DNA from 2 places in the Enterobacter ludwigii genome. Region 1 is predicted to be linked to the other one. Evidence: predicted binding sites of a transcription regulator. Region 1 holds the regulator's gene; the other holds the start of a gene.

The links. Region 1 encodes Fur, which represses iron uptake genes when iron is present. Its sites were predicted from a motif close to ATAATAATGAGAACNACTATCAA; they were not measured.
Region 2: a site for Fur is predicted at 14,064-14,086, ahead of zupT (zinc transporter ZupT). Genes of this name have one in related genera too.

What each region holds. Positions count from the first base shown of each region.
Region 1 covers NZ_CP017279.1:493,406-509,141, reverse strand. The annotation lists gene ybfF (esterase) at 1-234, shown strand, start outside; gene ybfE (LexA regulated protein) at 363-650, shown strand; gene fldA (flavodoxin FldA) at 806-1,336, shown strand; gene fur (ferric iron uptake transcriptional regulator) at 1,625-2,071, shown strand; gene chiQ (ChiQ/YbfN family lipoprotein) at 2,180-2,509, opposite strand; gene chiP (chitoporin ChiP) at 2,557-3,954, opposite strand; gene glnS (glutamine--tRNA ligase) at 4,401-6,068, opposite strand; gene nagE (PTS N-acetyl glucosamine transporter subunit IIABC) at 6,238-8,187, opposite strand; gene nagB (glucosamine-6-phosphate deaminase) at 8,514-9,314, shown strand; gene nagA (N-acetylglucosamine-6-phosphate deacetylase) at 9,370-10,518, shown strand; gene nagC (DNA-binding transcriptional regulator NagC) at 10,527-11,747, shown strand; gene nagD (ribonucleotide monophosphatase NagD) at 11,793-12,545, shown strand; gene asnB (asparagine synthase B) at 12,795-14,459, shown strand; tRNA gene BH714_RS02310 (tRNA-Met) at 14,687-14,763, shown strand; tRNA gene BH714_RS02305 (tRNA-Leu) at 14,772-14,856, shown strand; tRNA gene BH714_RS02300 (tRNA-Gln) at 14,880-14,954, shown strand; tRNA gene BH714_RS02295 (tRNA-Gln) at 14,987-15,061, shown strand; tRNA gene BH714_RS02290 (tRNA-Met) at 15,079-15,155, shown strand; tRNA gene BH714_RS02285 (tRNA-Gln) at 15,200-15,274, shown strand; tRNA gene BH714_RS02280 (tRNA-Gln) at 15,311-15,385, shown strand; gene ubiF (3-demethoxyubiquinol 3-hydroxylase) at 15,481-15,736, opposite strand, start outside.
Region 2 covers NZ_CP017279.1:4,371,412-4,387,147, forward strand. The annotation lists gene BH714_RS20570 (urease accessory protein UreD) at 1-284, opposite strand, end outside; gene BH714_RS20575 (MFS transporter) at 401-1,867, opposite strand; gene plsY (glycerol-3-phosphate 1-O-acyltransferase PlsY) at 1,960-2,574, opposite strand; gene folB (bifunctional dihydroneopterin aldolase/7,8-dihydroneopterin epimerase) at 2,682-3,050, shown strand; gene bacA (undecaprenyl-diphosphate phosphatase) at 3,158-3,979, shown strand; gene BH714_RS20595 (multifunctional CCA addition/repair protein) at 3,990-5,231, opposite strand; gene BH714_RS20600 (TIGR04211 family SH3 domain-containing protein) at 5,293-5,913, opposite strand; gene BH714_RS20605 (CYTH domain-containing protein) at 6,143-7,444, shown strand; gene glnE (bifunctional [glutamate--ammonia ligase]-adenylyl-L-tyrosine phosphorylase/[glutamate--ammonia-ligase] adenylyltransferase) at 7,462-10,320, shown strand; gene hldE (bifunctional D-glycero-beta-D-manno-heptose-7-phosphate kinase/D-glycero-beta-D-manno-heptose 1-phosphate adenylyltransferase HldE) at 10,361-11,791, shown strand; gene ubiK (ubiquinone biosynthesis accessory factor UbiK) at 11,887-12,183, opposite strand; FMN riboswitch at 12,301-12,451, shown strand; gene ribB (3,4-dihydroxy-2-butanone-4-phosphate synthase) at 12,557-13,210, shown strand; gene zupT (zinc transporter ZupT) at 13,278-14,051, opposite strand; gene ygiD (4,5-DOPA-extradiol-dioxygenase) at 14,248-15,036, shown strand; gene BH714_RS20640 (glutathionylspermidine synthase family protein) at 15,106-15,736, opposite strand, start outside.

The sequences.
Region 1 (15,736 bases):
CAGTACAACAACATCGTCGGCTGGGATACGGTGCCCGCCTGGCAACACCCTACCCTCTTTATTCGCGGCGGTAACTCCCCTTATGTCACCGACGCCTACCGCGACACCTTGCTGGCGCAATTCCCGCAGGCGCGCGCCCATGTCATCGCCGGTGCCGGACACTGGGTTCACGCGGAAAAACCTGACGCCGTGTTACGCGCCATCCGCCGCTATCTCTCTGATACTGCGAATTGATTAAAAAGAGAGCGACTGGAAGGTTGCGGGCTTCCAGTCGTTGGCGTGCCGTTTTTGGTGATGTATGATGGCGCGCTCATCGCCCGGGCAATAGCAGGGCGGCTTGTTTCCCCCGAAGTCTCAGAATCATGGCCAAAGAACAAACGGACCGTACGACACTAGATCTGTTCGCGAATGAGCGTCGACCGGGACGACCGAAAACGAATCCGCTTTCGCGCGATGAACAGCTGCGTATTAATAAACGCAACCAGCTTAAACGCGATAAAAATCGTGGGCTTAAGCGTGTCGAACTGAAGCTCAATGCCGATGCCGTCGATGCGCTTAACGAACTGGCTGAAGCGCGTAATATCAGCCGTAGCGAGCTCATTGAAGAGATGTTGATCGCCCAGCTTGAGACGTTGCGCCGCCAGGCATAAGTCTGAAAATCCCCTTTCTTACCCTTTTCATGTAGCACAGAGTGCAGTCCTGCGCGATAGCTGTTTCCGCGGGGTTGCCAGTTCTGCTATTATTGCCCTTATCCGTGGACAAATTGCGCCACCATACCATTAAGTTTCAAGAGGTTATTTTACTCATGGCAATCATCGGCATTTTCTTCGGCAGTGATACCGGCAATACCGAAAATATCGCAAAAAACATTCAAAAACAGCTCGGTAAAGACGTTGCCGATGTGCATGACATCGCCAAGAGCAGCAAAGAAGATCTCGAAGGCTATGACATCCTGTTGCTGGGTATCCCAACCTGGTACTACGGTGAAGCCCAGTGTGACTGGGATGATTTCTTCCCGACGCTGGAAGAAGTGGACTTCAACGGCAAGCTGGTCGCCCTGTTTGGCTGCGGCGATCAGGAAGACTACGCTGAGTACTTCTGTGACGCGCTGGGCACTATCCGCGATATCATTGAACCGAATGGTGCAGTTATCGTAGGCCACTGGCCGACTGCAGGTTACCACTTCGAAGCGTCTAAAGGCCTGGCCGATGACGACCACTTCGTGGGTCTGGCGATCGACGAAGACCGTCAGCCAGAACTGACCGCAGAGCGCGTTGAGAAGTGGGTGAAGCAGATCCGCGAAGAACTGCACCTGGACGATATTCTTAACGCCTGATTGTTAGTGTGGCGCAACCCCGGTTGCGCCCAGGAACCGGGTCAAACGATTAAATTAATCGCTACAATCTTTTAACTTTTTCGCCCAGACCTGTACAATGTCTCCCAGGTAAAATGGGGTGCCATTGAGTAAGTTTGTCGGTGATACCACGTTTTTATAAGCATACTTTGCCTGAGACTTGCAGTTTTCATTTAGCCATGGCAGTTCTATAATGAGACGCATTATTCCAGGTGCATTTTCTGTCACTTCCTCCAGAAGTGAATCGTTTAGCAACAGGACAGATTCCGCATGACTGACAACAATACCGCATTAAAGAAGGCTGGCCTGAAAGTTACGCTTCCTCGGTTAAAAATCCTTGAAGTGCTTCAGGGTCCAGACAATCACCATGTCAGTGCGGAAGACCTTTACAAGCGTCTTATCGACATGGGTGAAGAGATTGGGCTGGCAACCGTCTATCGCGTGCTGAACCAGTTTGATGACGCGGGCATTGTTACCCGTCATAATTTCGAAGGCGGTAAATCTGTATTCGAACTGACCCAGCAGCAGCACCACGATCACCTGATCTGCCTGGATTGTGGCAAGGTCATTGAATTTAGCGATGATTCCATCGAAGCACGTCAGCGTGAAATCGCTGCTCGTCATGGTATCCGCCTGACCAACCATAGCCTGTATCTGTATGGTCACTGTGCAGAAGGTGATTGCCGCGAAGACGATCACGCACACGACGCCAAATAAGTCGAACTTTCATACTCTGAGCCAGCCGCAAGGTTGGCTTTTTTTTGCCTGTCACCCGGCAAAAAAAAGCCCGGTAAGCACAGCGCCACCGGGCCTTAACACACTTACTTAATTTCCGTTGTTACTGCGTATTTCCTTCCAGATCTGGTCGCAACGCTTCGCCACTTCCTGATCGTTACCGGTTTTACGCGCCTGAATACAGGCCTGATAGTCCATTACGCGAACATTTTCCTGCGTCGCAAACTGCTCATGCGCCTTCTCTTTCTTCAGCACATTCAGCACGCTCTGGCAGGCTTCAATTTTCTCCGGTGAACCTTCAGCGGTGTTAATGCAGGCGCTGTAAGCCTCCTTCAGGCGAGAATTTTCTTTCGGTGCCGGGTCCTGGGCGCAAGCCACCAGCCCCGAGGCCAGCAACGCGACGATTACCATTTTTTTCATCATGTGCAGTCTCCATTCCGGCGGGACGGAACCCGCCGGAGCGTTCATCAGAAGATAGTGAATGGTGCGATAACCATGAATTTCACGTCACGTTCATCCTGGAAGATGTTGCCGTAACCGCCCGCGTAGCTTGGAATATCAGAGTGGTTGTCATACTGCGTGAAGTGCAGCTTGAACATCGTGCCTTTCGCACGTCCGTCCTGCACGGTATAGATGGCATCCAGGCTGTAAGAGGACTCTTTCAGACGGTAGTTCGGATCGTAGTACGCATCCGGTATGGCCATGTCGCCCGGTTTGGCGTCCCAGGCATACGCGTAGGAGGCACCCACAGCCCAGCCCGGCAGGTTCCAGTTTTTCAGGTCATACATTGCGCCGAAGAAGACCGCTTTTTCGCCGTCGGCGTTGAAGTCAGAGCGGTTATCCCACCAGATATCCAGACGACCGTTGGAAGATGCGTAAGTCGGGGTCATACGCTGCAGGAAGTAGCCCTGCTGCCCTTCCGCCTTCACCCATGTTCCTTCCAGACGCAAATCCACCTGACCCACTTTGTAGCCAAAGGTCAGCGCCTGCAGCCAGGCCGTGCCGTCATAAATATCGTTGACGCCACCATCGCTGACTTTGTCTCGCGTGCCGTAGAACTGGTAACTGGTACTCAACGGACTCCCTGCGATATCAAATTTGTAGCTGGCTTTGGCAAAATACTGATCGATATAGCCTTCAGCCTGACCAAAGGCGGCTTCTAACACGAGGTCGTTTTTAAAATCGTACTTCGCACCCAGCGAGTGGAGGTAATCCACTTTGGTTTTTTTATCGTTCTGGTAAAACTTATCCATTTCGATATGCCACGGGGCTTTGTATTCGTTGGTCCACATATAGGAGAAACTCAACGCACCCGCATCACCGTAGTCAAAGTTAGCGCCAGCTTCAGCGCCCTGGTAAGTACCAGGCATAAAACTCCAGTGTGGCGCTAACAGGGTTTGGCCAGTTGGCTGAATATATCCGCCGCGCGCCCAGACTGGACCATATTTGAATTTTGCAGCGGCTTTATACAGACTGATACCGCTTTTATCGCCGGACCAGTCTTCTTTATAGGCCTTATTGCTGGACGAGAAGGCAATTTCGTTCGGGTGTCCGCTGTCGCCATTTTCCGCCATTTCAATTGCCGTGAATGCGGCAATATCCAGGCCGAACATATCGGCGGCATAGCCTGACTGGAAGTCGAGGTTGGCGTTCCAGGTAGAGTGAGAAAGGTTGGTTTTGTATTTGTCTTCGGTAACGTCTTTACGGTCACGTTCACGCTGCCAGTAATAAATACCGCCCGTGAGGGTAGAATCTTCGATGAAACCTGCTGCCTTAGCCTCTGGCGCAATCACCAGGCCTGACATTGCTGTCACACCGGCGATAGCCAGCGCCAGCGCACTACGTTTGCCACTGAACGTACGCATAGATTATTCCTCTTTGACGAATTAAAACGCCTGAACGGCGAAAAAGATAAAAGACCAAAAGGTCAGGGGTAGTCAGAAATACCCTCGAATTAACTACCGCCTTTAGGTTATTTTTCGCGACGCGAATTATCAATGCTTTTCCGTGGGCAAAAGTCAGGATTATGACGAAGTGCACATAATTAGTAGTGCTTTGTAACATTTAGCGGGAGACGAGATTTGGCGGGGCAAGTCATTAAATTTAAGCCAGTAATTGTGTAAATTACTGGTTATTTTCAGGCCTTCACTATTTTCAGAAATATACAAACTTTTTTTAGAAAAATAAGTAGCACCACATTGACCTGAATATTGCGCAGACATTATTTTTGCTCGCGCTTAACGATATGATCATTCAATAAAAAAACGCCGCATTACGCGGCGTTTGTCTCTCATTGACCAGAGCAGCGTTATTATTCGCCGACTTTAGTCCAGGTATCACGCAGACCAACGGTACGGTTAAACACCGGTTTTTCCGAGGTACTGTGACGGCTGTCGAGGCAGAAGTAGCCTTCACGTTCGAACTGGAACGCTTTGCCCGCTTCAGCGGCTTTCAGAGACGGCTCAGCATAACCCTGCTTGATGACCAGAGATTCCGGGTTGATTGTCGCCAGGAAGTCTTCTGCTGCACCTGGGTTAGGCACGCTGAACAGACGATCGTACAAGCGAATTTCAACCGGCAGCGCATGTGTTGCACTTACCCAGTGGATCACGCCTTTCACTTTGCGGCCATCTGCCGGATCTTTGCTCAGGGTTTCAGCGTCGTAAGAGCAGAAGATGGTGGTGATATTCCCTTCCGCATCTTTCTCAACACGCTCAGCTTTGATCACGTATGCGTTACGCAGACGCACCTCTTTACCCAGCACCAGACGCTTGTACTGCTTGTTCGCTTCTTCGCGGAAGTCAGCACGATCGATCCAGATTTCACCGCTGAACGGCACGTCACGGGTGCCCATTTCCGGTTTGTTCGGATGGTTAGGCATGGAGACCATTTCGCTCGCGCCCTGCGGGTAGTTTTCGATAACCAGTTTTACCGGATCGATGACGGCCATTGCGCGCGGCGCGTTGTCGTTCAGATCTTCACGGATGCAGGATTCCAGAGAGGCGATCTCAATGGTGTTATCCTGCTTGGTCACGCCGATGCGCTTACAGAACTCGCGAATAGACGCGGCAGTATAACCACGGCGACGCAGACCCGAGATGGTTGGCATACGCGGATCGTCCCAGCCCTCAACGTGCTTGTCGGTCACCAGCAGGTTCAGCTTACGCTTGGACATCACCGTGTATTCCAGATTCAGACGAGAGAATTCGTACTGACGCGGATGCACCGGGATCGTGATGTTATCCAGAACCCAGTCGTACAGACGGCGGTTATCCTGGAACTCCAGCGTACACAGGGAGTGCGTAATGCCTTCCAGCGCATCGCTGATGCAGTGGGTAAAGTCGTACATCGGGTAAATGCACCACTTGTTACCGGTCTGATGGTGTTCAGCGAACTTGATACGGTACAGAACCGGATCGCGCATCACGATGAACGGTGATGCCATGTCGATTTTGGCACGCAGGCACGCTTTACCTTCCTCGAAGCCACCCGCACGCATTTTTTCAAACAGCGCCAGGTTCTCTTCAACGCTGCGATCGCGGAACGGGCTGTTTTTACCCGGCGCGGTCAGCGTGCCGCGGTATTCGCGGATCTCGTCAGCAGACAGCTCGTCGACATACGCCAGACCTTTATTGATAAGCTCGACCGCATAGGCATACAGCTGATCAAAATAGTCAGAGGAGTAGCAGATATCGCCAGACCAGTTGAAGCCCAGCCATTGCACGTCATTCTTAATAGACTCAACGTATTCGATGTCTTCTTTTACTGGGTTGGTGTCATCGAAACGCAGGTTGCACTGTCCCTGGTAGTCTTGCGCGATGCCAAAGTTCAGGCAGATCGATTTTGCATGACCAATATGCAGGTAGCCGTTTGGCTCCGGCGGGAAACGGGTATGAACTGTGGTGTGCTTACCACTGGCCAGATCTTCATCGATGATCTGACGAATAAAGTTACTCGGGCGGGCTTCAGCCTCACTCATCGTGGATTCCTCAAAGCGTAAACAACGTATAACGGCATATGATCTTATAAGCCGGACGTAGTGACAACCCTTAAAACGTCTCTGAAGAAAATAATGGGGGCAATTGCTGCAAAAAAAAGCGGCGGAGGAAACCCCCCGCCGCTTAAGGCATGACTCTACTCAGGAGCGATTACTTGCCTTTAATCTCATACAGTGGCGTCTGGCCCGCAACGACCTGACCTTTCGCCTGAATTACCAGGCCGCTGAAGTCGTCGATATTGCTGCAAACGACCGGGCTAATCATGGAGCGCGCGTTAGCGTTCAGGTAATCCAGATCCATTTCCAGAATCGGCTGACCTGCCACCACGTCGGCCCCCTCTTCCACCAGGCGAGTAAAGCCCTGACCGTTCAGCGCGACGGTATCGATACCCATATGGACAACGATCTCCGCGCCCTTTTCAGTTTCGAGGCAGAACGCATGGTTGGTGTTGAAGATTTTAACGATGGTCCCGGCAGCCGGTGACACCACGGTTTTGTCCGTTGGTTTCACCGCCACACCGTCACCGACAGCTTTGCTGGCAAACGCTTCGTCAGGCACCTGCTCAATCGCAACCACTTCACCGGTAATCGGTGAAACCAGCGCGGCAATGGTCGTTGCGTTAGGGACGGCCTGCGGTTTTGCCACCGGGGCTTCCGTCACTGGCGCGCTGTTCGCTGCAGAAGCCGCGATCGGTCCACGGGCAACCACTTTCTTCATTTCATCGCCAATCGATTCCGCTTTCGCACCCACGATAACCTGGATGGTCTGCTTGTTCAGTTTCACCACACCGGATGCGCCAAGGCGTTTACACATGGCATCGTTAACGCGCGCAGAATCACCTACCGTCAGGCGCAGACGGGTAATACATGCATCGATAGCTTTCAGGTTATCCGTACCGCCTACTGCGGCAATATAATTAGTTGCCAGCTGGGTCAGCCCTTCTTCGGTATTGCTGTTAGCTTCGCCAGTAACGATGTCGTCTTTCGTATCTTCGCGGCCTGGTGTTTTCAGGTTAAACATACGAATGACTGCGGTGAACAGAACGAAGTAGATAACGAAGAACACCAGACCCATTGCGACCAGCATCCAGACGTTCTTGCTCGCCGCGGGCAGGTTGTACATCAACACGTAGTCGATCGCGCCGGCGGAGAAGGAGAAGCCCGCATGGATACCCAGCAGCGTTGCAACAAACAGGCTAATACCCGTCAGCACAGCGTGCATGAGGTACAGCAGCGGAGCCAGGAACATGAACAGGAATTCCAGCGGCTCAGTAACACCGGTCAGGAACGCGGTGATGGCAACTGACAGCAGCATCCCGCCAACCATTGGACGACGCGCTTTCGGTGCGGCCAGGTACATAGCCAGCGCCGCGCCCGGCAGACCAAACATCATGATAGGGAAGAAGCCCGACATGAACATGCCCGCGGTGCCGTCACCTGCGTAGAAGCGGTTGATATCCCCGTGGAATACCGCGCCCGCGGCGTTGGTAAACTCACCAATCTGGAACCAGGCAATGGTGTTCAGCACCTGATGCAGGCCGGTTGGGATCAACAGACGGTTGATGAAACCGAAGATACCCGCACCCACTGCGCCAGCGGAAACAATCCACTCACCGCCCGCATGGATAGCGTGCTGCACCGGTGGCCAGATGTAGCCAAAGATCGCGGCCAGAATCAGACAGAAGAAGCCTGTCGCAATCGGCACAAAACGTTTTCCACCAAAGAAGCTCAGGAAGTCTGGCAGTTTGATCCCCGCCCAACGGTTATAAACAGCCCCGCCGACCAGACCGGTAATGATACCTGCCAGAACGCCCATGTTAATTTCTGGGTTTATCGTCACCATCGCTTTCGTCAGGATGAAGTAACCGACAGCCCCGGCCAGCGCCGCTGCACCCGCGCTGTCTTTTGACCAGCTGGATGCCACACCGATGGCGAAAATTAGCGCCAGATTGTCAAAAATCGCGCCACCCGCTTGCGCGATAAATGGCACATTAAGCAGATCGGGTTGCCCGAATCGCAGCAGCAGTGCTGCAACCGGTAGCACGGCGATAGGGAGCTGCAAAGCCCTACCGAGGCGCTGGAAAAAACCTAAAATATTCATCCTATTCCCCCTACGAGACCCTTATTAAGGCTCGTGCATAAACTATGTTTTTATTGTGTCGACAACGATAAATACAGTTGATGATTCACTGGCATTGTGAGTGTGTGAAAAATTAATTCGTATCGCAAATTAAACACGTATTTTTTGTGATTTTTGTCACCAAATATCGTTAATAACCCTCCCTTTCTCTGGCTAACAGTGAAAACTTATTTTATCATTCAAAAAATCAAGACGGATTGATCCGGCCTGAAAGGTTCCAGGTTACGCTTAGTTCAGGTTCCGATAGCCATCCGCCCACTCTTCTACTTTAACTCTTGAGGTGAACAATGAGACTGATTCCCCTGGCAACTGCTGAACAAGTCGGTAAATGGGCCGCCCGTCATATCGTTAACCGTATTAACGCGTTCAAACCCACCGCCGATCGTCCTTTCGTTCTCGGCCTTCCTACCGGCGGCACGCCGCTGACCGCGTATAAAGCCCTGGTTGAGATGCATAAAGCAGGCCAGGTTAGCTTTAAACATGTTGTGACCTTCAACATGGATGAGTATGTCGGCTTACCCAAGGATCATCCGGAAAGCTACCATAGCTTTATGCACCGTAATTTCTTTGATCACGTTGATATTCCGGCTGAAAATATTAACCTGCTGAATGGAAACGCGCCTGATATTGACGCAGAATGCCGTCAGTATGAAGAAAAAATCCGTTCCTACGGTAAAATCCACCTGTTCATGGGTGGCGTGGGCAACGATGGTCATATCGCGTTCAACGAACCGGCCTCTTCTCTGGCTTCCCGTACGCGTATTAAAACCCTGACCCATGACACGCGCGTGGCAAACTCCCGCTTCTTTGACGGTGATGTTAACCAGGTTCCAAAATACGCCCTGACCGTAGGTGTAGGCACCCTGCTGGATGCCGAAGAAGTGATGATTCTGGTTCTGGGCGGCGTGAAAGCGCAGGCGCTCCAGGCTGCCGTTGAAGGCAACGTTAACCACATGTGGACCATCAGCTGCCTGCAGCTGCATCCAAAATCAGTCATCGTGTGCGACGAACCGTCCACGATGGAGCTGAAAGTGAAAACGCTGAAATACTTCAACGAGTTAGAAGCTGAGAACATCAAAGGTCTGTAATTGAATAACCGCCTCTTCATCAAGAGGCGGCCGCTTTTTTTAACCGGGGGTCGTTATGTACGCTTTAACCCACGGTCGGATTTATACCGGCCATGATATTCTGGATGACCATGCGATTGTTATCGCCAATGGCCTGATTGAACGTGTTTGCCCACTGGCAGAGCTGCCGCCGGGGATTGAACAGCGCTCACTCAATGGAGCAGTAATCTCCCCCGGTTTCATCGACGTACAGCTGAACGGCTGCGGCGGTGTGCAATTTAATGATACCGCGGAAGCGGTGACGGTCGACACGCTGGAAATCATGCAGAAAGCCAACGAGAAATCGGGCTGCACCAGCTATCTGCCAACCCTCATCACCAGCAGTGATGATCTCATGAAACAGGGTATCCGCGTGATGCGCGACTACCTGGCAAAACACCCTAATCAGGCACTGGGTCTGCATCTTGAAGGACCGTGGCTGAACATCGTGAAAAAAGGGACGCATAACCCGGATTACGTGCGTAAACCTGACGCTGAGCTGGTCGACTACCTGTGTGCCAACGCCGATGTGATCACCAAAGTGACGCTGGCTCCTGAAATCGCGGGACCTGACGTTATCAGCAAACTGGCCGCCGCCGGGATTGTCGTTTCAGCGGGCCATTCAAACGCAACGCAAAAAGAAGCGAAAGCAGGTTTCCGCGCCGGTATTACCTTTGCGACACACCTGTACAACGCGATGCCGTATATCACCGGTCGTGAACCTGGGCTGGTCGGGGCGATTCTCGATGAGCAGGACGTTTACTGCGGCATTATTGCTGACGGCTTGCACGTCGATTACACCAACATTCGCAACGCCAAGCGCCTGAAAGGTGACAAACTCTGTCTGGTAACCGATGCCACCGCACCGGCAGGGGCAAATATTGAGCAGTTCATTTTTGCCGGTAAAACAATATACTACCGCAATGGACTGTGTGTTGATGAAAACGGTACGCTGAGCGGTTCCTCCCTGACGATGATTGAAGGGGTGCGTAACCTGGTTGAACATTGCGGGATTGCGCTTGATGAAGTCCTGCGTATGGCGACCCTTTATCCTGCGCGCGCGATGGGCGTAGATAAACAGCTTGGCGGAATTGCACCAGGTATGGTTGCAAACCTGACGGCATTCACACACGATTATAAAATTATCAAGACCATCGTTAATGGTAACGAGGTCGTCACTGAGTAAGTAAAAGTATGACACCAGGCGGACAAGCTCAAATCGGTAATGTCGATCTCGTTAAACAACTTAACAGCGCGGCGGTTTATCGTCTGATTGACCAACACGGACCAATCTCGCGCATTCAGATAGCCGAACAAAGCCAGCTTGCCCCTGCCAGCGTGACAAAAATTACCCGTCAGCTCATTGAGCGCGGACTGATCAAAGAAGTCGATCAGCAGGCCTCCACCGGAGGCCGCCGCGCCATCTCCATTATTACCGAAACCCGCAATTTTCAGGCGATCGGCGTCCGTCTTGGTCGTCATGACACCACCCTTACGCTCTATGATCTGAGCAGCAAAGCCATCGCGGAAGAACACTACCCGCTTCCGGAGCGCACTCAGGAGACGCTGGAACACGCGCTGCTGAATACCATTGAACACTTTATCGAGAGCTGTCAGCGCAAAATCCGTGAACTGATTGCGATCTCGGTGATCCTGCCAGGCCTGGTAGACCCCGAAAGCGGCGTGATCCGTTATATGCCCCATATAAAGGTTGAGAATTGGGGGCTGGTAGATGCGCTGGAAAAACGCTTTAAAGTGACCTGTTTCGTGGGGCACGACATCCGCTCTCTGGCCCTGGCAGAGCACTACTTTGGTGCGAGCCAGGATTGTGAAGATTCGATTCTGGTGCGCGTACACCGGGGGACAGGGGCAGGCATCATCTCTAACGGCCGCATTTTTATTGGCCGCAACGGTAACGTCGGTGAGATTGGTCATATTCAGGTAGAGCCGCTTGGCGAACGCTGCCACTGCGGAAACTTTGGCTGTCTGGAGACGATTGCCGCCAACACGGCGATTGAACAGCGGGTGCGCCATCTGCTTGAACAGGGTTACCAGAGCCGCGTCACGCTGGACGATTGCAAGATAGGGACTATCTGCAAAGCCGCCAACAAAGGCGACGCGCTGGCCTGTGAAGTTATTGAGCAGGTGGGTCGCCATCTGGGTAAAACCATCGCCATCGCCATCAACCTGTTTAACCCGCAAAAAGTGGTGATCGCCGGTGAGATTGTGGAGGCCGAGAAGGTCCTGCTGCCCGCCATTGAAGGCTGCATTAACACTCAGGCGCTGAAAGCCTTCCGCCAGAACCTTCCCGTCGTTCGTTCTAAGCTTGACCATCGCTCAGCGATAGGCGCATTTGCGCTGGTTAAACGCGCCATGCTCAACGGTATTCTGTTGCAACATTTGCTGGAAAGTTGATCGGGTCTTATAGTAACGCCTTCTTTTTTTGATGTCGGAATGTCCATGACCATTAAGAATGTAATTTGTGATATCGACGGCGTGCTGATGCACGACAACGTTGCTGTACCAGGTGCTGCGGAATTTCTTCACCGCATCATCGACAAAGGAATGCCTCTGGTTCTTCTCACGAACTACCCTTCTCAGACCGGTCAGGACCTGGCAAACCGCTTTGCCACAGCAGGCGTCAACGTGCCGGACAGCGTGTTTTATACCTCTGCCATGGCCACCGCTGATTTCCTCAAGCGCCAGGAAGGAAAAAAGGCCTACGTGGTGGGTGAAGGGGCGCTGATCCACGAGTTATATAAGGCAGGGTTTACCATCACAGATGTGAACCCGGACTTTGTGATCGTTGGCGAAACGCGCTCCTATAACTGGGAGATGATGCACAAAGCCTCCTACTTTGTTGCCAACGGTGCGCGTTTTATTGCCACCAACCCGGATACCCACGGCCGTGGTTTTTACCCTGCCTGCGGCGCGCTGTGTGCCGGTATCGAAAAGATCTCTGGCCGGAAACCGTTCTACGTGGGCAAGCCCAGCCCGTGGATCATCCGTGCCGCGCTGAACAAGATGCAGGCACACTCTGAGGAAACGGTGATTGTCGGCGACAACCTGCGCACCGATATCCTGGCCGGATTCCAGGCGGGCCTGGAAACCATTCTGGTGCTTTCCGGTGTCTCCACGCTCGACGATATTGACGCCATGCCCTTCCGCCCGAGCTGGATTTATCCCTCCGTCGAAGAAATTGATATTATCTGATCCCAAACCACGCCTCAGCGCGTGGTTTTTTATTTTCACGCCCGATAAACAACCTCACATCTAACAAAACAGCCGATTTATTGCATAATCATCAATAAAAGCGTTCATGATGTACTCGTTTTTCACTATTCGGCAATCAGCATTGCACTATTTCCGTTTTATCCCGTAAAACCCTTGCGCGCCCTCCCCCTTTGCGGCATTTTCATAAGCAAGCAACATTACAAAGCAACAGGGTTAACGGAGAAGGTTATGTGTTCAATTTTTGGCGTACTGGATATTAAAACTGACGCAGGCGAACTGCGTAAAAAGGCACTCGAATTGTCCCGCCTGATGCGCCATCGCGGCCCGGACTGGTCCGGCGTTTACGCCAGCGATAAAGCCATCCTGGCACACGAACGTCTGTCCATTGTTGACGTCAACGCAGGTGCGCAGCCGCTGTATAACGAGAAAAAAACACACGCGCTGGCTGTCAACGGTGAAATCTATAACCATCAGGCGCTGCGCGCCGAGTACGGCGACCGTTACGCCTTCCAGACCGGTTCTGACTGTGAAGTGATCCTGGCGCTGTATCAGGAGAAAGGCCCGGAATTCCTCGATGATCTGCAGGGTATGTTTGCCTTCGCCCTGTACGACAGCGAAAAAGATGCCTATCTGATTGGCCGCGACCATATTGGTATTATCCCGCTGTATATGGGTCACGATGAACACGGCAACTTTTATGTCGCCTCAGAAATGAAAGCCCTGGTGCCGGTTTGCCGCACCATTAAAGAGTTCCCGGCAGGAAGTTATCTGTGGAGTAAAGACGGCGAGATCCGTCAGTACTATCAGCGCGACTGGTTCGACTATGATGCGGTTAAAGACAACGTGACTGATAAAGCCGAACTGCGTCAGGCGCTGGAAGATTCTGTTAAAAGCCACCTGATGTCAGATGTGCCTTACGGCGTACTGCTCTCCGGCGGGCTGGACTCGTCCGTGATCTCCGCGATCACCAAGAAATTCGCCGCGCGTCGTGTTGAAGATCAGGAACGTTCAGAAGCCTGGTGGCCGCAACTGCACTCCTTTGCTGTGGGCCTGGAAGGCGCACCGGATCTGAAAGCCGCGCAGGAAGTGGCAAACCATCTCGGTACCGTGCACCATGAGATCCACTTCACCGTGCAGGAAGGGCTGGATGCGATCCGCGATGTTATCTACCACATCGAAACCTACGATGTGACCACCATTCGCGCTTCCACGCCGATGTACCTGATGTCGCGTAAGATCAAAGCGATGGGCATTAAGATGGTGCTCTCCGGTGAAGGGTCTGACGAAGTGTTTGGCGGCTACCTCTATTTCCACAAAGCGCCGAACGCAAAAGAGCTGCACGAAGAGACAGTACGTAAACTGCAGGCGCTGCATATGTTTGACTGCGCACGCGCCAACAAAGCGATGTCCGCCTGGGGTGTGGAAGCCCGTGTTCCCTTCCTGGATAAGAAATTCCTCGACGTGGCAATGCGCATCAACCCGCAGGACAAAATGTGCGGCAACGGCAAAATGGAGAAACATATCCTGCGTGAATGTTTCGAATCCTACCTGCCGGCGAGCGTGGCATGGCGTCAGAAAGAGCAGTTCTCTGACGGTGTCGGGTATAGCTGGATCGACACCCTAAAAGAGGTGGCGGCAAAACAGGTTTCCGATCAGCAACTGGAAACCGCGAGCTTCCGCTTCCCGTACAACACGCCAGGCTCCAAAGAAGCGTATCTGTACCGCGAAATCTTTGAAGAGTTGTTCCCGGTGCCGAGTGCGGCGGAGTGTGTTCCGGGCGGCCCGTCCGTTGCCTGTTCTTCGGCTAAAGCCATTGAATGGGATGAATCTTTCAAGTCAATGAACGATCCATCAGGACGTGCGGTAGGCGTACACCAGTCTGCCTATAAGTAGTCGAAAAGCATCCAATCAGGTCCTGCGGGGCCTGATTTTTTTTGCCCCCTTTTTCACTCCCCAAAAACGATAAATAAACAATAATTGCCGAATATTCGGTCACGCTGTTCGCAACCTAACCAAACAGTCACATTCCGGCTATTTTCGTTGAAAAAGGTGTTGACGCTGCAAGGGTCTATACGCATAATGCGCCCCGCAACGCCGATAAGGTAACGCGAAAAAAAGATGGCTACGTAGCTCAGTTGGTTAGAGCACATCACTCATAATGATGGGGTCACAGGTTCGAATCCCGTCGTAGCCACCATCTTTTTTGCGGGAGTGGCGAAATTGGTAGACGCACCAGATTTAGGTTCTGGCGCCGCAAGGTGTGCGAGTTCAAGTCTCGCCTCCCGCACCATTCCCAGGTAAGCGTTGCACGGATGGGGTATCGCCAAGCGGTAAGGCACCGGTTTTTGATACCGGCATTCCCTGGTTCGAATCCAGGTACCCCAGCCATATTTCTTCGATTTTGCGGTTCTCCGCGGTATTGGGGTATCGCCAAGCGGTAAGGCACCGGTTTTTGATACCGGCATTCCCTGGTTCGAATCCAGGTACCCCAGCCATCGAAGATTGCAGTACTGGCTACGTAGCTCAGTTGGTTAGAGCACATCACTCATAATGATGGGGTCACAGGTTCGAATCCCGTCGTAGCCACCAAATTAATCATCTGTCGAATGATTCGATAGACGAGAAAAAATTGTTGGGGTATCGCCAAGCGGTAAGGCACCGGATTCTGATTCCGGCATTCCGAGGTTCGAATCCTCGTACCCCAGCCAATTTAAAAAGTCGTTAAGCACATTGTTTAACGCAATTGGGGTGTCGCCAAGCGGTAAGGCTCTGGTTTCTGATACCAGCATTCCGGGGTTCGAATCCCTGCACCCCAGCCACTTAGTAACAAAAAAGCCCGCTCTGCGGGCTTTTTTGTTTTTGTTGGATTATGTACCGCATCCGAAAGCCCTCTCCCGCAGGAGAAGGCCCCAGATTAAAGGCCTAACGCGTACTTCAGCGCCTGACGCTTCAGCCCACCGGCACGCTCCGCCGCCATCAACCCAATGTTACGCAGAATGCGCACCGGACCAAGATCGTTACTGAACCCGGCGTAAAACAGATCCATCCCCGACTGCATGATAAAGTTATCCGCCATACGTCGCGTCTGGTAACGTTTCAGTACCGGATGGCTGGCCCAGGCCTCCGCGTGAGCGCGCGCATTGCCCAGCACATCCAGTAAAGCCTCAACG
Region 2 (15,736 bases), 980 kb from region 1:
CTGCGATAGAACTTGCTCGCGCCGGGCATGGTGATCAGCGCATGGCTTTTCGCGTCCAGATGCACCGAAATATCCAGCGTATCGCCGCCGACTATCCCGCCTGGCGGGTGCAGTAAATACAGGTGGCAGGTGTCGCCTTCGGGATAAAAAGGTCGCTGTACGGTGAGGGGCCCGATGTGATGAGCAGCGTGCAGGAGGGTTTTCTCAGGGGTGTAACAAAACTGCAGGGCGAGCGATGCCTGCCAGCCTTTGTAAGAATTATCAGTGACCTGAGCTGCTAACATGCTGCATCCATCTGCTCATCATCGGGAGACGTTTCAGTATGCCCTGGCAGAAATGAAGGCTGTCATATGAGTCGCTTATGGATAAAAAAACCGGCTCAAGGAGCCGGTTGAGAAGGTTATCGATAATCCTCTGCATCCACATCATAGCCGGACGGTTCCCAGCGGATCGCCAGTAGCGAAGCCAGCCCGATAAACGGTGCCAGGGCGATCACCCAGAACACGGCGGTATCAAGAGAGGCCACCAGCAGCGGGAACAGAAACAGCGAGAGCGTAGAACTGCTGCGCATCAGCGTCTGGTTAAGGCCCACGCCCACGCCGCGCAGAGAGGTGGGATAGCTCAGGGACGCAAACGTCATGGTATGGGCGCCGGGCCCAAATCCCTGACCGAACAGGAACAGCGCCAGCATCGCGACGGCGATAATGCCTTCCGATACGCCTTCCGGACGACCAATCAGCGCCAGCCCCAGCAGAGCAACAAGCTGACAGGCGTAGCCCGCCAGTGACATCCGCCACGCGCCGAAGCGCGGAACATAGCGCACTGCCAGCAATCCGCCGACGAAGGCAAACAGCAGGTTTAGCACCAGCGAGATCAGAATAGTGGTCAGCATCGACTGCACAAAGAAGCTGGAGATAATGACCGGCAGACCAAATGCGACGGCGTTATAGGCGAAAGACGACACCACCGAGAGCAGGGTAGCGAGCGTGGTACGTCGCAAATAGACGCCACGGAACAGGTTCAGATAGTTTGCCCACTTCGCCTTGTTGACCACCGGTGCCGGTTGGTTAAGCGCATCCTGCGGCACGTGGGCGTTGATGTTATACGATTGCCGCAAGATAGCGGCCGCCTCTTTCAGGTTGCCCTGATTCGCCGCCCAGACCGGGGACTCGCTCATGTAGCGGCTACGAATGGCGATAATCACCAGCGCTGGCACCGCGCCAAACCCCAGGATTAAGCGCCACAGCCAGTCGCTGTGACTTTCTGGCAGTACGGCGTAGAAGAATAACACCAACAGGTAAGAGATGCTGATTGCGGCATACCAGGTTGGGCACCACATTGCCACGCTGGAGGCCTTGTTTCCGGGGCCTTTGAGCCTGGCGAACTCGCTAAGAAACGCCATCGCCACCGGCAGATCGATCCCCACGCCGAGGCCCATCACAAAGCGTGCGCCCGCCAGCGCATATTCGTTGGGTGCCAGTGCACAGGCGATGGCCGCTACCACGAAGAACAGCATATCGGCCATAAAGACGCGGTAGCGTCCGATCTTGTCCGTGAGATAGCCACCCAGTAGCGCCCCGACAATCGCACCAAAGGTAATGGCCGAGGCCACCATGCCGGTACCGGCGGGGGTGAGATTAAATTCGCGGGTGATGTCTTTGATGCCGAACGCCAGCGCGCCAAGGTCGTACGCATCGAGGAAAATACCGCCCAGCGCGATACCGACTACGATGCGGGCGTTGGCCCGACCCTGAGAACCGTCGTTGACCAGACGTGAAACGTCAGAGGCGTTACGTACCCACTTGATGTCGCCATCAGGCGAATGTCCTGCCGTTGAAAGGGGAGTTGTGTCTGTAATGTCTGCCATTTTCTTTTTGTGTGGTTGTGTTGTGTCATTAACAGTTACCACAGGCAGAGGGTGACCAAAATCACATTTGGTTATAAGGCATAACTAACCCCTTACGGGGCGTCTTTTTTCTTTCTCTTGAGCTTCGACCAGATTTTGGTCTCCTGGCGACGCCACAGGCGCTGAATATTATCGTGATGACGCAGCAGGATGAGGCAGGAGAGCATCGACACCGGGAAGGTGAACTGCGGTTTGAACCACCAGACATAGAATGGCGCGATCAGCGCGCTGACGATGGCGCCCAGTGACGAGTAACCGCTCAGAAGAATGGTCAGTAGCCAGGTGCCGGCCATCACGCCGGTTAAGTCCCAGCCGATAGGGGCAATAGCACCAAAGGCGGTGGCGACGCCTTTACCGCCTTTAAAACCAAAGAATACAGGCCAGATATGGCCGACACAGGCGGCGATAGCAATGAGCCCCAGCCAGAACGGCGTTACGCCCAGCGCATACGCTCCCCAGACGGGTAACATTCCTTTCAGAACATCAAAAATCAATACCGCTACGGCTGCTCCCTTGCCGCCAATTCGTAGTACATTGGTCGCCCCCGGATTCCCGGAACCACTTTCGCGCGGGTCAGGTAACCCGGCAATGCGGCAGACCAGAATGGCGCTGGAGATTGAGCCGCAAAGGTAGGCGAGGAGGATCATTCCAGGCGCGATTGCACTCATAACGCTGTTCCGTTTTGAAAATGTATCTGTATTCTCAGCATCTGTGGATAATACGCATAATTCGCCGGAAGTGGTATCCGGTTTAGCCAAAAAGCAGGCAGGTCGTGATGGATATTGTATTTATAGAGCAACTTTCGGTAATCACCACTATTGGTGTTTACGACTGGGAACAGACCATTGAGCAGAAACTCGTGTTCGATATCGAAATGGGCTGGGATAACCGCAAGTCAGCAAAAAGCGACGACGTGAATGACTGTCTGAGCTACGCCGATATCAGTGAAACGGTCGTGGGCCACGTCGAAGGGCAACGTTTTGCGCTGGTGGAGCGTGTGGCAGAAGAGGTGGCCGAGCTGCTGCTGAGCAAGTTCAACGCACCGTGGGTACGCATCAAATTGAGCAAACCGGGCGCCGTGGCGCGTGCTGCTAACGTCGGCGTGATCATTGAGCGTGGCACAAATCTGAAAGGGAAGATTTAACGTCATAATAGCTAAACCATTTTAGGTTATACCGGTCTTAAAGCTGTATCTTTCACGGTTGTCCGCGTGGGACACCGTTTTTTTTATATCTTTTTAGGGGTTTATAGATGAGCGATATGCACTCGCTGCTGGTGGCGGCAATACTGGGTGTGGTCGAAGGATTGACGGAGTTTTTGCCGGTTTCCAGTACGGGCCATATGATTATCGTTGGCCATCTGCTGGGCTTTGAAGGCGATACCGCAAAGACGTTTGAAGTTGTCATTCAGTTGGGGTCTATTCTGGCGGTCGTTGTGATGTTCTGGCGTCGTCTGTTCGGGCTTATCGGTATCCACTTTGGCCGTCTTCCTCAGCGCGAGGGTGAAAGCAAAGGTCGCCTGACGCTTATCCATATTCTGCTTGGCATGGTTCCGGCAGTGGTTCTGGGCCTGGTTTTCCACGACACCATTAAATCGCTGTTTAACCCGATTAACGTCATGTATGCGCTGGTCGTCGGCGGTTTCCTGCTGATCGCGGCAGAACTGCTGAAGCCGAAAACGCCACGCGCGGAAGGTCTGGATGACATGACCTACCGTCAGGCGTTTATCATTGGTTGTTTCCAGTGTCTGGCGCTGTGGCCGGGCTTTTCACGCTCAGGCGCGACCATCTCTGGCGGGATGCTGATGGGCGTTAGCCGCTATGCTGCGTCGGAGTTCTCGTTCCTGCTGGCGGTGCCGATGATGATGGGCGCGACCGCACTCGACGTCTATAAAAGCATTGGCTTCCTCACCACGGGTGACATTCCGATGTTCGCCGTGGGCTTTGTCACCGCCTTTATTGTGGCGCTGATCGCCATCAAAACCTTCCTGCAGTTGATTAAGCGTATCTCGTTTATTCCGTTCGCGATCTATCGCTTTATCGTGGCGGCTGCGGTTTACGTGGTCTTCTTCTGACCGACGGCCCTCAGTCTTTAGGCTGAGGGCAATGCTTTTCCTTCCAGTCCGTCACCGCCTGAATTCGACGTTTCGTCAGCTCTTCCCGGATTTCCGGTCCCTTGAAGCCCGCCTCGACAACCGCTTTAGTCGGTACCGCTTTTGCCACTTCCCACGCTGCGCGTAACAGCCGCCCCTGCGGATAATCGCAGGCTTCAAAACCGGTGCGGCCACGTACGTCGGCTTCGCTGGTCAACGCGATCTGCTCGACGCGCTGGGGTTTGCGCCATGCGTCGATGTTATCAAACAGCTTAACGATGGTGGCCGGTTTGAGGATCGGGAAGGTGTGGATCAGGTCGTGAAATTCCGCCACCAGTCTGGCGAGATCGCGGATCTCGTTCGGTACCCGCAGGCGCTGGCAAAGCCCTTCGACCAGCTTCACCCCGGCAGGACCGTGGCCATGGTGGCGCGGCCACATGGCTTTTGGCGTTAATCCTTTGCCGAGATCGTGGCACAGCGTTGAAAAACGCACATCCACCTCGGGGCTGAGCATGGCAGCCATACTCAGGGTCATCAGGGTATGCACGCCGGTATCGATTTCCGGGTGCCATTTCGCCGGGGCGGGCACGCCGAACAGCGCGTCAATTTCCGGGAACAGCACTTTCAGTGCACCACAGTCACGCAGCACCTGGAAAAAGACCTGCGGGTTGCGGGTAGTAAGGGCGTTTTCCGTCTCTTTCCAGACGCGCTCTGGCGTGAGGTGGGCCAGTTCGCCCGCCTCGGTCATGGCGGTCATCAGTGCCAGGGTCTCATCAGCAATGCGGAAGCTCAGATGCGCGTAACGCGCCGCAAAGCGCGCCACGCGCAGCACGCGGAGCGGATCTTCAGAAAACGCCGGGGAGACGTGACGCAGCAGTCGATTACGCAGATCGTCCTGACCGCCATACGCGTCAATGATCTGGCCGTCTTCGTCCTGCGCCAGCGCGTTGATGGTGAGATCGCGACGCAGGAGATCTTGCTCCAGCGTGACGTCCGGTGCGGCATAGCAGGTGAAGCCGGTATAACCCGAACCGGATTTCCGTTCGGTACGCGCCAGGGCGTACTCCTCACGGCTTTGCGGATGCAGAAACACGGGAAAATCGCGGCCTACCTGCTGGTAGCCCGCGTTAAGCATCTCTTCAGGTGTGGCTCCCACCACCACCCAGTCTTTATCTTTGACCGGCAGACCTAACAACGCATCACGTACCGCACCACCGACCAGATAACTCTTCACGCCCTGTACTCCCGTTTTCTCTTTTCGCAAGATAATACGTAAGTCTGGCAGAGAAGACGAATTAGTTCATCCAGCGGTCTTTACGCTTACGGCTTGGGATCAGGTGAGGAAGCACCAGACCCAGCACCAGGCCAACGCCCAGCACACCGCCACCGTACATAAACCACTGCATGATGATGGTACGTTGTTTGTCATCAAGTTGCAGATTGGCGGCGTTCACCTTCTTCTGCGCGACAATCAGCTCGTTTTTCAGTTTCTGATTCTCATCTTTCAGACCGTTAATCACGCTGTCGCTCTGGGCCACTTTCTGCTGCATTTCCGCGGTGCGCTGGTTCCAGGTACCGTCGATATTGTTCAGCTTGTCGGTCAGCGTTTTCACCTGATTTTCCAGGTCCGGCACGCGGGTGCGTAGGCTTGGCACCGCGCTCAGCTCTTTCAGTGGGATCCAGGACGTGCGGCCGGTACTGTCGCGAACCTGACCATAATTGGTCTCCGCGTTGGTCTGTAACAGCGTCACTTCCTCGCCGGCATTGACCGTACCCACGAGGCGATAATTATCTCCGGGGCCACTGCGTACCCAGGTGTTCAGTTCGTCAGAAACGTAACGCTTCTCTTCAGCGTGCACGGCGGTTGCGGCGCTAAAAGCGAGGAAAGTAAGTCCAATCAGGCGTAATTTAAGCATCATTAGTCGTTATTTTCATAAATAGTGGAACGATAGTAGTGGCAACAGTGTCTCTACGCAAAGCATTCGTCAGCAATCAGAATCATCTGTGTCACGACCCTAAACATTTACGCCCGTCAAATTGCTCATTGCGTGGCAATTTGGCGCAAAATACTATGTACTGACAAACAAATGGCGAGGAAGTTCGCCCTCATTGACGCGTCTGTGACGCCTGCAAAAGTACAAGGCTATGGCTCAAGAAATCGAATTAAAATTTATCGTCGAAAAAGACAGCGTTGACGCACTCCGTCAGCATCTGCAGACCCTTTCCGGCGAACACCATGAACCGGTACAACTGCTTAATATCTATTACGAAACGCCAGACAACTGGCTGCGCCGCCATGATATGGGACTGCGCATCCGTGGCGCGAACGGGCGCTACGAGATGACGATGAAAATCGCTGGCCGCGTGGTCGGCGGTTTACATCAGCGCCCGGAATACAATATCGACATCAATCAGCCAGAACTTGAGCTGGATCGTTTCCCGGCAGAAGTCTGGCCGAACGGCGTGCTGCCAGAAACCTTATCCGCCGAGGTGAAACCGCTGTTTAGTACCGATTTCTGGCGTGAAAAATGGCTGGTAACGGAAGGGAAAAGCCGCATTGAAATCGCCCTCGATCAGGGTGAGGTAAAAGCGGGTGAGCTTCAGGAGCCGATTTGCGAGCTGGAGCTCGAACTGCTGGAGGGTGAAGTCCAGGACGTACTGAAGCTGGCGCGTAAGCTGGTAAGCCAGCCGGGCCTGCGTCAGGGCAGCCTGAGCAAAGCGGCGCGGGGGTATCATCTGGCCGCCGGGAATGCGCCGCGCCTGCTGAAAGAGACGACTATTTTGCACGTGCCACCGAAAGCCAGCGTTGAGCAGGGCATGGAGGCGGCGCTGGAGCTGGCGCTCTCACAGTGGCTTTATCATGAAGAGCTGTGGGTGCGTAATGTGAAAAACGCAAAAGCGCACGTGTTAGCGGCGATGAGCCTTGTGCGTCATACCCTGGCGCTGTTCGGCGGCATCGTACCTCGTAAAGCGAGCGCTCACTTACGTGACCTGCTGACCCAGACCGAAGCGCTGCTGCTCTCTGATGTATCCGCACAAACGGCGCTCTACAGCCCGCAAAACGCCGCCGCCAGGCTGGCGCTGACCGAGTTTCTGGTGACGCGTAGCTGGCGTGCCTTCCTGGATGCAAAAGCGCAGGCCAAAATTGAAGATAACTTCAAACGTTTCGCGGATATCCATCTTTCACGCCACGCGGCGGAGCTTAAAACCACCTTTGCGTATCCGCTGGGAGACCAGTATGGCGATCAGCTGATCCGCCTGTCGCGCAATATCGACAGCATGCTGCTGCTGTCGGGTGCCTATGACGGCCCTAAAGCGCAGGCCTGGCTGGAGAACTGGCAGGGGCTGAAACATGCTATCGAAACCCGTCAGCACATAGAGATTGAGCATTTCCGTAATGAAGCCATTTCGCAGGAGCCGTTCTGGCTGCACAGCGGAAAACGTTAACTCTGGCAAGGAACCCTATAATGCCGCTTTCTTCGCAGTTACAGCAGCAGTGGCAGACCGTTTGCGAACGTCTGCCTGAGTCATTACCGGCGTCATCGTTAAGCGAGCAGGCCAGGAGCGTGCTCACCTTCAGTGATTTTGTGCAGGAAAGTATCACCGCTTACCCGGACTGGCTGGAGGCGCTTGAGAGCACCCCGCCGCAGGCAGACGAGTGGCGGCATTATGCGGGCTGGTTGCAAACCGCACTTGAAGAGGTCGCGGATGAAGCGACACTGATGCGCGTCCTGCGCCAGTTCCGCCGCCGGGTCATGGTGCGTATTGCCTGGGCTCAGGCGCTGGAACTGGTCAGCGAAGAAAGTACCCTGCAGCAGCTGAGCGAGCTGGCACAGACGCTGATTGTTGCCGCACGGGACTGGCTCTATGCCGCCTGCTGTAAAGAGTGGGGCACGCCGTGCAATGAGGATGGGGTTCCTCAGCCACTCTTGATTCTGGGCATGGGCAAGCTCGGGGGCTGCGAACTGAATTTCTCCTCGGATATCGACCTGATTTTTGCCTGGCCGGAGAACGGCTCCACACGCGGGGGCCGCCGTGAACTGGACAATGCGCAGTTCTTTACCCGTCTCGGGCAACGTCTGATTAAAGCGCTGGATCAACCTACCCAGGATGGTTTTGTCTATCGCGTGGATATGCGTCTGCGCCCGTTTGGCGACAGCGGTCCGCTGGTGCTGAGCTTTGCGGCACTGGAAGATTATTACCAGGAGCAGGGGCGCGACTGGGAGCGTTACGCGATGGTCAAAGCGCGGATCATGGGAGACAGCGACGATGCCTACGCCAACGAGCTGCGCGCCATGCTGCGCCCGTTCGTGTTCCGTCGCTATATCGACTTTAGCGTTATTCAGTCGCTGCGCAACATGAAAGGAATGATCGCCCGTGAAGTGCGTCGCCGGGGTCTGAAGGACAACATCAAGCTCGGCGCGGGCGGCATTCGCGAAATCGAATTTATCGTTCAGGTCTTCCAGCTGATCCGCGGCGGACGTGAGCCTTCACTGCAATCCCGTTCGCTGCTGCCGACGCTGTCAGCCATAGAGCAACTGCATCTGCTGCCGGAAGGCGACGCGCAGATCCTGCGTGAGGCCTATCTGTTCCTGCGCCGCCTGGAAAACCTGCTGCAAAGCATCAATGACGAGCAGACCCAGACTTTGCCAGGCGATGACCTGAACCGGGCGCGGCTGGCCTGGGGGATGCACGTCGACGACTGGTCAACGTTGACCGGGCAACTGGATGCGCATATGGCCGGCGTGCGCCGTGTCTTTAACGCGCTGATTGGTGACGATGAAAGTGAATCGCAGGACGATACGCTCTCTGAACACTGGCGCGAATTGTGGCAGGACGCGCTGCAGGAAGATGACACCACGCCGGTGCTGGCGCACCTGAGCGATGACGATCGCCATCGTGTGGTGGCGTTAATTGCTGATTTCCGTCTCGAACTGAATAAACGGGCCATTGGTCCGCGCGGTCGTCAGGTGCTGGATCATCTGATGCCGCACCTGCTGAGCAACGTCTGCTCGCGTGCGGATGCGCCGGTCCCGCTGTCGCGCATGATGCCGCTGCTGAGCGGGATCATCACCCGTACGACCTATCTTGAGTTGCTGAGCGAGTTCCCGGGCGCGCTCAAGCATCTGATTACGCTTTGCGCCGCCTCGCCGATGGTGGCCAACAAGCTGGCGCGGTATCCGTTGCTGCTGGATGAGCTGCTCGATCCCAATACGCTCTACCAGCCGACGGCAACGGACGCCTACCGTGACGAGCTGCGTCAGTATCTGCTGCGCGTACCGGAAGAGGACGAAGAGCAACAGCTGGAGGCGCTGCGTCAATTTAAGCAGGCGCAAATGCTGCGCGTGGCGGCGGCAGATATCGCCGGAACGCTGCCAGTGATGAAAGTGAGCGATCACTTAACCTGGCTTGCAGAAGCGATCATTGATGCGGTGGTGCATCAGGCATGGATTCAGATGGTGGCGCGCTACGGCCAGCCGAAACACCTTGCTGACCGCGAAGGCCGCGGTTTTGCCGTTGTGGGTTACGGTAAGCTCGGCGGATGGGAACTGGGGTACAGCTCGGATCTCGATTTAATCTTCCTGCATGACTGCCCGGCAGACGTCATGACCGACGGCGAGCGTGAAATCGACGGGCGTCAGTTCTACCTGCGTCTGGCCCAGCGCATTATGCATCTGTTCAGCACCCGCACGTCATCCGGCATTTTATATGAAGTGGATGCGCGTCTGCGTCCTTCCGGCGCGGCCGGCATGCTGGTGACCTCAACGGAGTCCTTCGCTGAGTACCAGAAGAATGAAGCCTGGACGTGGGAACATCAGGCGCTGGTGCGTGCCCGCGTGGTGTACGGCGATCCGTCGCTGAAAACGCAGTTTGATGCCATTCGTCGGGAGATTATGACGACCCCGCGTGACGGCAGCACGCTGCAGACCGAGGTGCGAGAGATGCGCGAGAAAATGCGCGCGCACCTGGGCAATAAGCATCGCGATCGCTTTGATATTAAAGCGGATGAGGGCGGCATTACCGATATTGAATTTATTACGCAATATCTGGTGCTACGCCATGCGCACGCTAAACCGAAGCTGACCCGCTGGTCTGATAATGTGCGTATTCTGGAACTGCTGGCGCAAAACGACATTATGGATGAGCAGGAGGCGCAGGCCTTAACGCGCGCCTATACCACGCTGCGCGACGAGCTGCACCACCTGGCCTTACAGGAGCAGCCTGGCCACGTCGCGCTGGACTGTTTCGCCACTGAACGCGCGCAGGTTACCGCCAGCTGGCAGAAGTGGCTGGTGGAACCGTGCGTAACAAAACAAGTGTGATATTATCGCGCGCAAATTGTGAATCTTTCTGGAGTCAGGAATGAAAGTAACACTGCCAGAGTTTGAACGTGCTGGAGTTATGGTTGTCGGGGATGTCATGCTGGATCGCTACTGGTACGGGCCGACCAGCCGCATCTCTCCGGAAGCACCGGTACCGGTAGTTAAGGTCGACACCATTGAAGAGCGTCCTGGCGGCGCGGCAAACGTGGCGATGAACATTGCCTCTCTGGGCGCGCAGTCGCGTCTGGTTGGCTTAACCGGCATTGATGATGCGGCGCGTGCGCTGAGCAAGTCGCTGGCGGACGTGAACGTGAAGTGCGACTTCGTTTCGGTTCCGACACACCCGACGATCACCAAACTGCGCGTTCTGTCGCGTAACCAGCAGCTGATCCGCCTCGACTTCGAGGAAGGCTTTGAGGGCGTTGATCCTGAGCCGCTGCACGAGCGCATTAACCAGGCGCTGAGCACTATCGGCGCGCTGGTGCTGTCCGACTACGCCAAAGGTGCGCTGGCAAGCGTACAGCAGATGATTCAGCTCGCGCGTAAAGCCAATGTGCCCGTGCTGATCGACCCGAAAGGTACTGACTTTGAGCGCTATCGCGGCGCAACGCTTCTGACGCCAAACCTCTCTGAGTTTGAAGCGGTGGCGGGCAAATGTAAGACGGAAGAAGAGCTCGTTGAGCGCGGCATGAAGATCATTGCTGACTTCGAACTCTCCGCGCTGCTGGTGACCCGCTCCGAGCAGGGGATGACGCTGCTGCAGCCTGGCAAAGCGCCGCTGCATATGCCGACCCAGGCGCAGGAAGTGTATGACGTGACCGGTGCCGGCGACACGGTCATAGGCGTTCTGGCGGCGACGCTGGCGGCAGGGAACTCTCTGGAAGAAGCGTGCTACTTCGCTAATGCTGCGGCAGGCGTGGTCGTCGGCAAGCTGGGGACTTCCACCGTTTCGCCGATCGAACTGGAAAACGCGGTGCGCGGTCGTGCCGATACCGGTTTTGGCGTGATGAGCGAAGATGAGCTGAAAGTGGCCGTTGCCGCCGCCCGTAAACGCGGTGAAAAAGTGGTGATGACCAACGGCGTGTTCGACATCCTGCATGCCGGTCATGTCTCTTATCTGGCCAATGCGCGTAAGCTGGGCGACCGTCTGATTGTGGCGGTGAACAGCGATGCGTCGACGAAACGTCTTAAAGGTGAAACGCGTCCGGTGAACCCGCTGGAGCAGCGCATGATCGTACTGGGTGCGCTGGAAGCGGTGGACTGGGTGGTGTCGTTTGAAGAAGATACCCCGCAGCGCCTGATTGCCGGTATTTTGCCGGATCTGCTGGTGAAAGGCGGCGATTACAAACCGGATCAAATCGCAGGCAGCGAAGAGGTCTGGGCTAATGGTGGTGAAGTGATGGTGCTCAACTTTGAGGACGGGTGCTCAACCACCAACATCATCAAGAAGATCCAGAAAGACAGCAAATAAAGTCAGCCAATAAAAAACGGGCCATCTGGCCCGTTTTTTTCACCCTCTCTTTGCAGGAGAGGGTATCTTCGCAAACAGCCCGTTATACGCGGCTGTTATTCTGCTTCATCAACCGGTGGAATGGCCGGTGCCGGTTTTACTTCCGCTGGCGTATTGCGGTTTTCCAGCTCGTTCAGACGCTGCTCCAGCAGGGCCAGCTTCTCGCGGGTACGCAGCAGAACCTGCGTCTGCACGTCAAACTCTTCGCGGCTGACTAAATCAAGGCGAACCAACTGCGCCTGCAGCGTCTGGCGGATTTTCTTCTCTACGTCATCTCCAAACTCACGAATACCTTTTGGCATAGACTCATGAACCTGACGCGCAATTTGCTCAATTTTCTTCGGGTCAATCATTGTGGCTTCCCTTGATAAGACGGTGTTAATGAACATTGTAGCGCGTCATGCCCCAGGATAAAGGAGATTTTATGTCTGCGCATTGCCCAGGGTAATCAATCGCGTTATAGTTATCTCGCTTATTCTCAGGGCGGGGCGAAATTCCCCACCGGCGGTAAATCAGCGTAACGCTGAAAGCCCGCGAGCGCTTTGGGTCACCACTCAAAGGACAGCAGATCCGGTGTAATTCCGGGGCCGACGGTTAGAGTCCGGATGGGAGAGAGTAACGATCAAGTCGGGCCTGGCCCGCTCACGTTATCTTTTTGCCGCTAATACGGCGCTCCTAAGACTGCCCTGATTCTGGTAACCATAATGTTAATGAGGTTTTTTTACCATGAATCAGACGCTACTTTCCTCTTTTGGCACTTCTATTGAACGTGTTGAACATGCACTGGATGCACTGCGCGAAGGCCGCGGCGTGATGGTGCTTGACGATGAAAACCGTGAAAATGAAGGCGACATGATTTTCGCCGCCGAAAACATGACCGTTGAGCAGATGGCGCTGACCATCCGTCACGGTAGCGGCATCGTGTGCCTGTGTATCAACGAAGACCGTCGTAAGCAGCTCGACCTGCCCATGATGGTTGAAAACAACACCAGCGCCTTTGGAACCGGTTTTACCGTGACCATCGAAGCGGCACATGGCGTGACCACCGGCGTGTCGGCGGCTGACCGTTTGACCACCGTACGTGCCGCGATTGCCGATGATGCGAAGCCATCAGACCTGCATCGTCCAGGCCACGTCTTCCCGTTGCGTGCGCAGGCCGGCGGTGTATTGACCCGTGGCGGTCACACCGAAGCGACCATTGACCTCGTGACCCTGGCAGGCTTTAAACCTGCGGGCGTACTGTGTGAACTCACCAACGACGATGGCACCATGGCACGTGCGCCGGAGTGCATCACCTTTGCCCGTCTGCATAATATGCCCGTGGTGACGATTGAAGATCTGGTGGAGTATCGCCAGGCGCACGCGCGCAAAGCCAGCTGAAAGGGCTGATGTGAAAAAGCCGGGGAAACCCGGCTTTTTTGTTGTGAGACGTTAATGCGCGATTGTTTTAGCCGATCCCTGCCGTTTGCAGCAGCACCAGGCTCAAGCCCATCACCGACATGCCGCACAGCACGCCATAGCTCGGGTTATTATTCGGATCGATCTCTTTCGCCAGCGGCATCAGCTCATCCACGGAGAGCGCCACCATTATCCCGGCCACGGCGGCCATGATAGCGGCCATCACCACAGGCGAGACCAGGCTGCCCAGAATCAACCACGCCAGCACGCCGCCGAGAATTTCGGCCATCCCCGAGATCCCCGCCCAGAAGACCGCGGTCCGTTTCGAGCCCGTGGCGGCATAAACCGGCCCGGCCACCGCCAGTCCTTCAGGAATATTGTGCATTGCTACCGCCAGGGCGATACCAAAGCCCATCTCCAGATTGCTGCTGGCGGTGACATAGGTTGCCACGCCTTCCGGGAAGTTGTGCAGGCTTATGCCGAGCGTTAACAGAATGGCCGTGCGCTTAATATTGCGCGGCATCGGGGTCACGCTTTTTTGCATTAAATCCTGCGGATGCGCGTGCGGCAGCATGCGGTCGAGGGCAAAGTAACCAAGCAGGCCGAATACAAACATGCCATATCCCAGCACCGGAGACATGCCTTCGGTGCCCAGTGCGGCAGGGAGCATCTCCATCAGAGAGATGAGCAGCATGATCCCGGCAGCAAAGCCCAATGAGAAGGCCAGCACGCGGTTAGACGGCTTTTGACCAAGCACACCGAGAATGGCACCGATGAACGTTGCGGCGCCCGCCAGTATAGTCAGGATCAAGGGGACTGACATGCATTGCTCCTTATGATAATGATTATCATTAATATTAATGGTTCATTTCGGTCAAAGCGAGAGGCGAAACCCTGCTTTACACATTCCTTACATTCAAATTTCCTGATGATGATCTTCACGCTTATCAGCGTTCATCCGGGCGAGATTGCGCGTAATGTAGAACCATTAAATTGACACCTTCTGTAAGGATATCACCATGACTTCTTCCCGTATGCCAGCACTGTTTTTAGGCCACGGTAGCCCAATGAACGTTCTGGAAGACAACGTCTATACCCGAGTATGGCGTCATCTGGGCGAGACGCTACCGCGTCCGAAAGCGATTGTGGTGGTGTCTGCGCACTGGTTTACCCAGGGCACGGGCGTGACCGCAATGGAAACGCCAAAAACCATTCATGATTTCGGCGGCTTCCCGCAGGCGTTGTACGACACGCACTATCCGGCACCTGGCTCGCCAGCGCTGGCCCGACAGCTGGTGGAATTACTCGCACCTGTGCCTGTGGCGCTGGATAACGAAGCCTGGGGCTTTGACCATGGCTCGTGGGGCGTACTGATAAAGATGTATCCCGAGGCGGATATCCCAATGGTGCAGTTGAGTATCGACAGCACTAAACCGGCGGCCTGGCACCTGGAGATGGGGCGAAAACTGGCGACCTTACGCGACGAGGGTATCATGCTGATCGCAAGCGGCAACGTGGTACACAACCTGCGTACAGCGCGCTGGCACGGTGAGAACACGCCATACCCGTGGGCGACATCTTTTAACGATTACGTGAAAGCAAATCTGACCTGGCAAGGGCCGGTTGAGGAGCATCCGCTGGTGAACTATCTGGATCACGAAGGCGGTTCACTCTCTAACCCGACGCCGGAACACTTCCTGCCTTTGCTGTATGTACTGGGCGCGTGGGATGGTCAGGAGCCGATCAGCATACCGGTCGATGGCATTGAGATGGGAAGCTTAAGTATGTTGTCGGTGCAGATTGGATAACGTATGCGTGCCTTTCCCAAAGAGAAAGGGCCGGGGTGAGGGCTTCCGCTCGCACCCCGGCACACCCGATCACTCGACGAAAATGTGCGGATAGAACCGTGACAGATCCTGCGTGATCAGCGCGCGATCTTCGCGGATGCCAATCCCGGCTGGCTGATCGTTGATGAGCCAGCTGCCAATCAGGGTATAGCTGTCACCAAACTTCGGCAGTTGATAAAACGCCTGGACGATCATTCCTTCCTCGCCATAAGGCCCTTCAACGGCTTCCAGCGTTTTGCCATTTTCAATAATCGACACGTTCGCCCCTTCACGGGAGAAGATCGGTTTAACGACGTATTTCTCCATCGGCGGGTGATCGTCTTCCGCAAAGTAAGCCGGCAGCAGGTTCGGATGGTTCGGGAACATCTCCCACAGCATCGGCAGCAGGGCTTTGTTGGAGATAATGCTCTTCCATGCCGGCTCCAGCCAGCGCACGCCGGCGTCTTCCAGCTTGGTGGAGAACATTTCACGCAGCATGTATTCCCACGGGTAGAGCTTGAACAGGTTGCTTATCACCTGATCCTGCAGGTCAGTAAACTGACCTTTCTCACCCAGGCCGATATCTTCGATATAAAGAAACTCGGTCGCCACTTCAGCTTCAGCCGCGCAGTCCTGCAGATATTGCACCGTGCCACGGTCTTCTTCCGTGTCACGGCAGCAG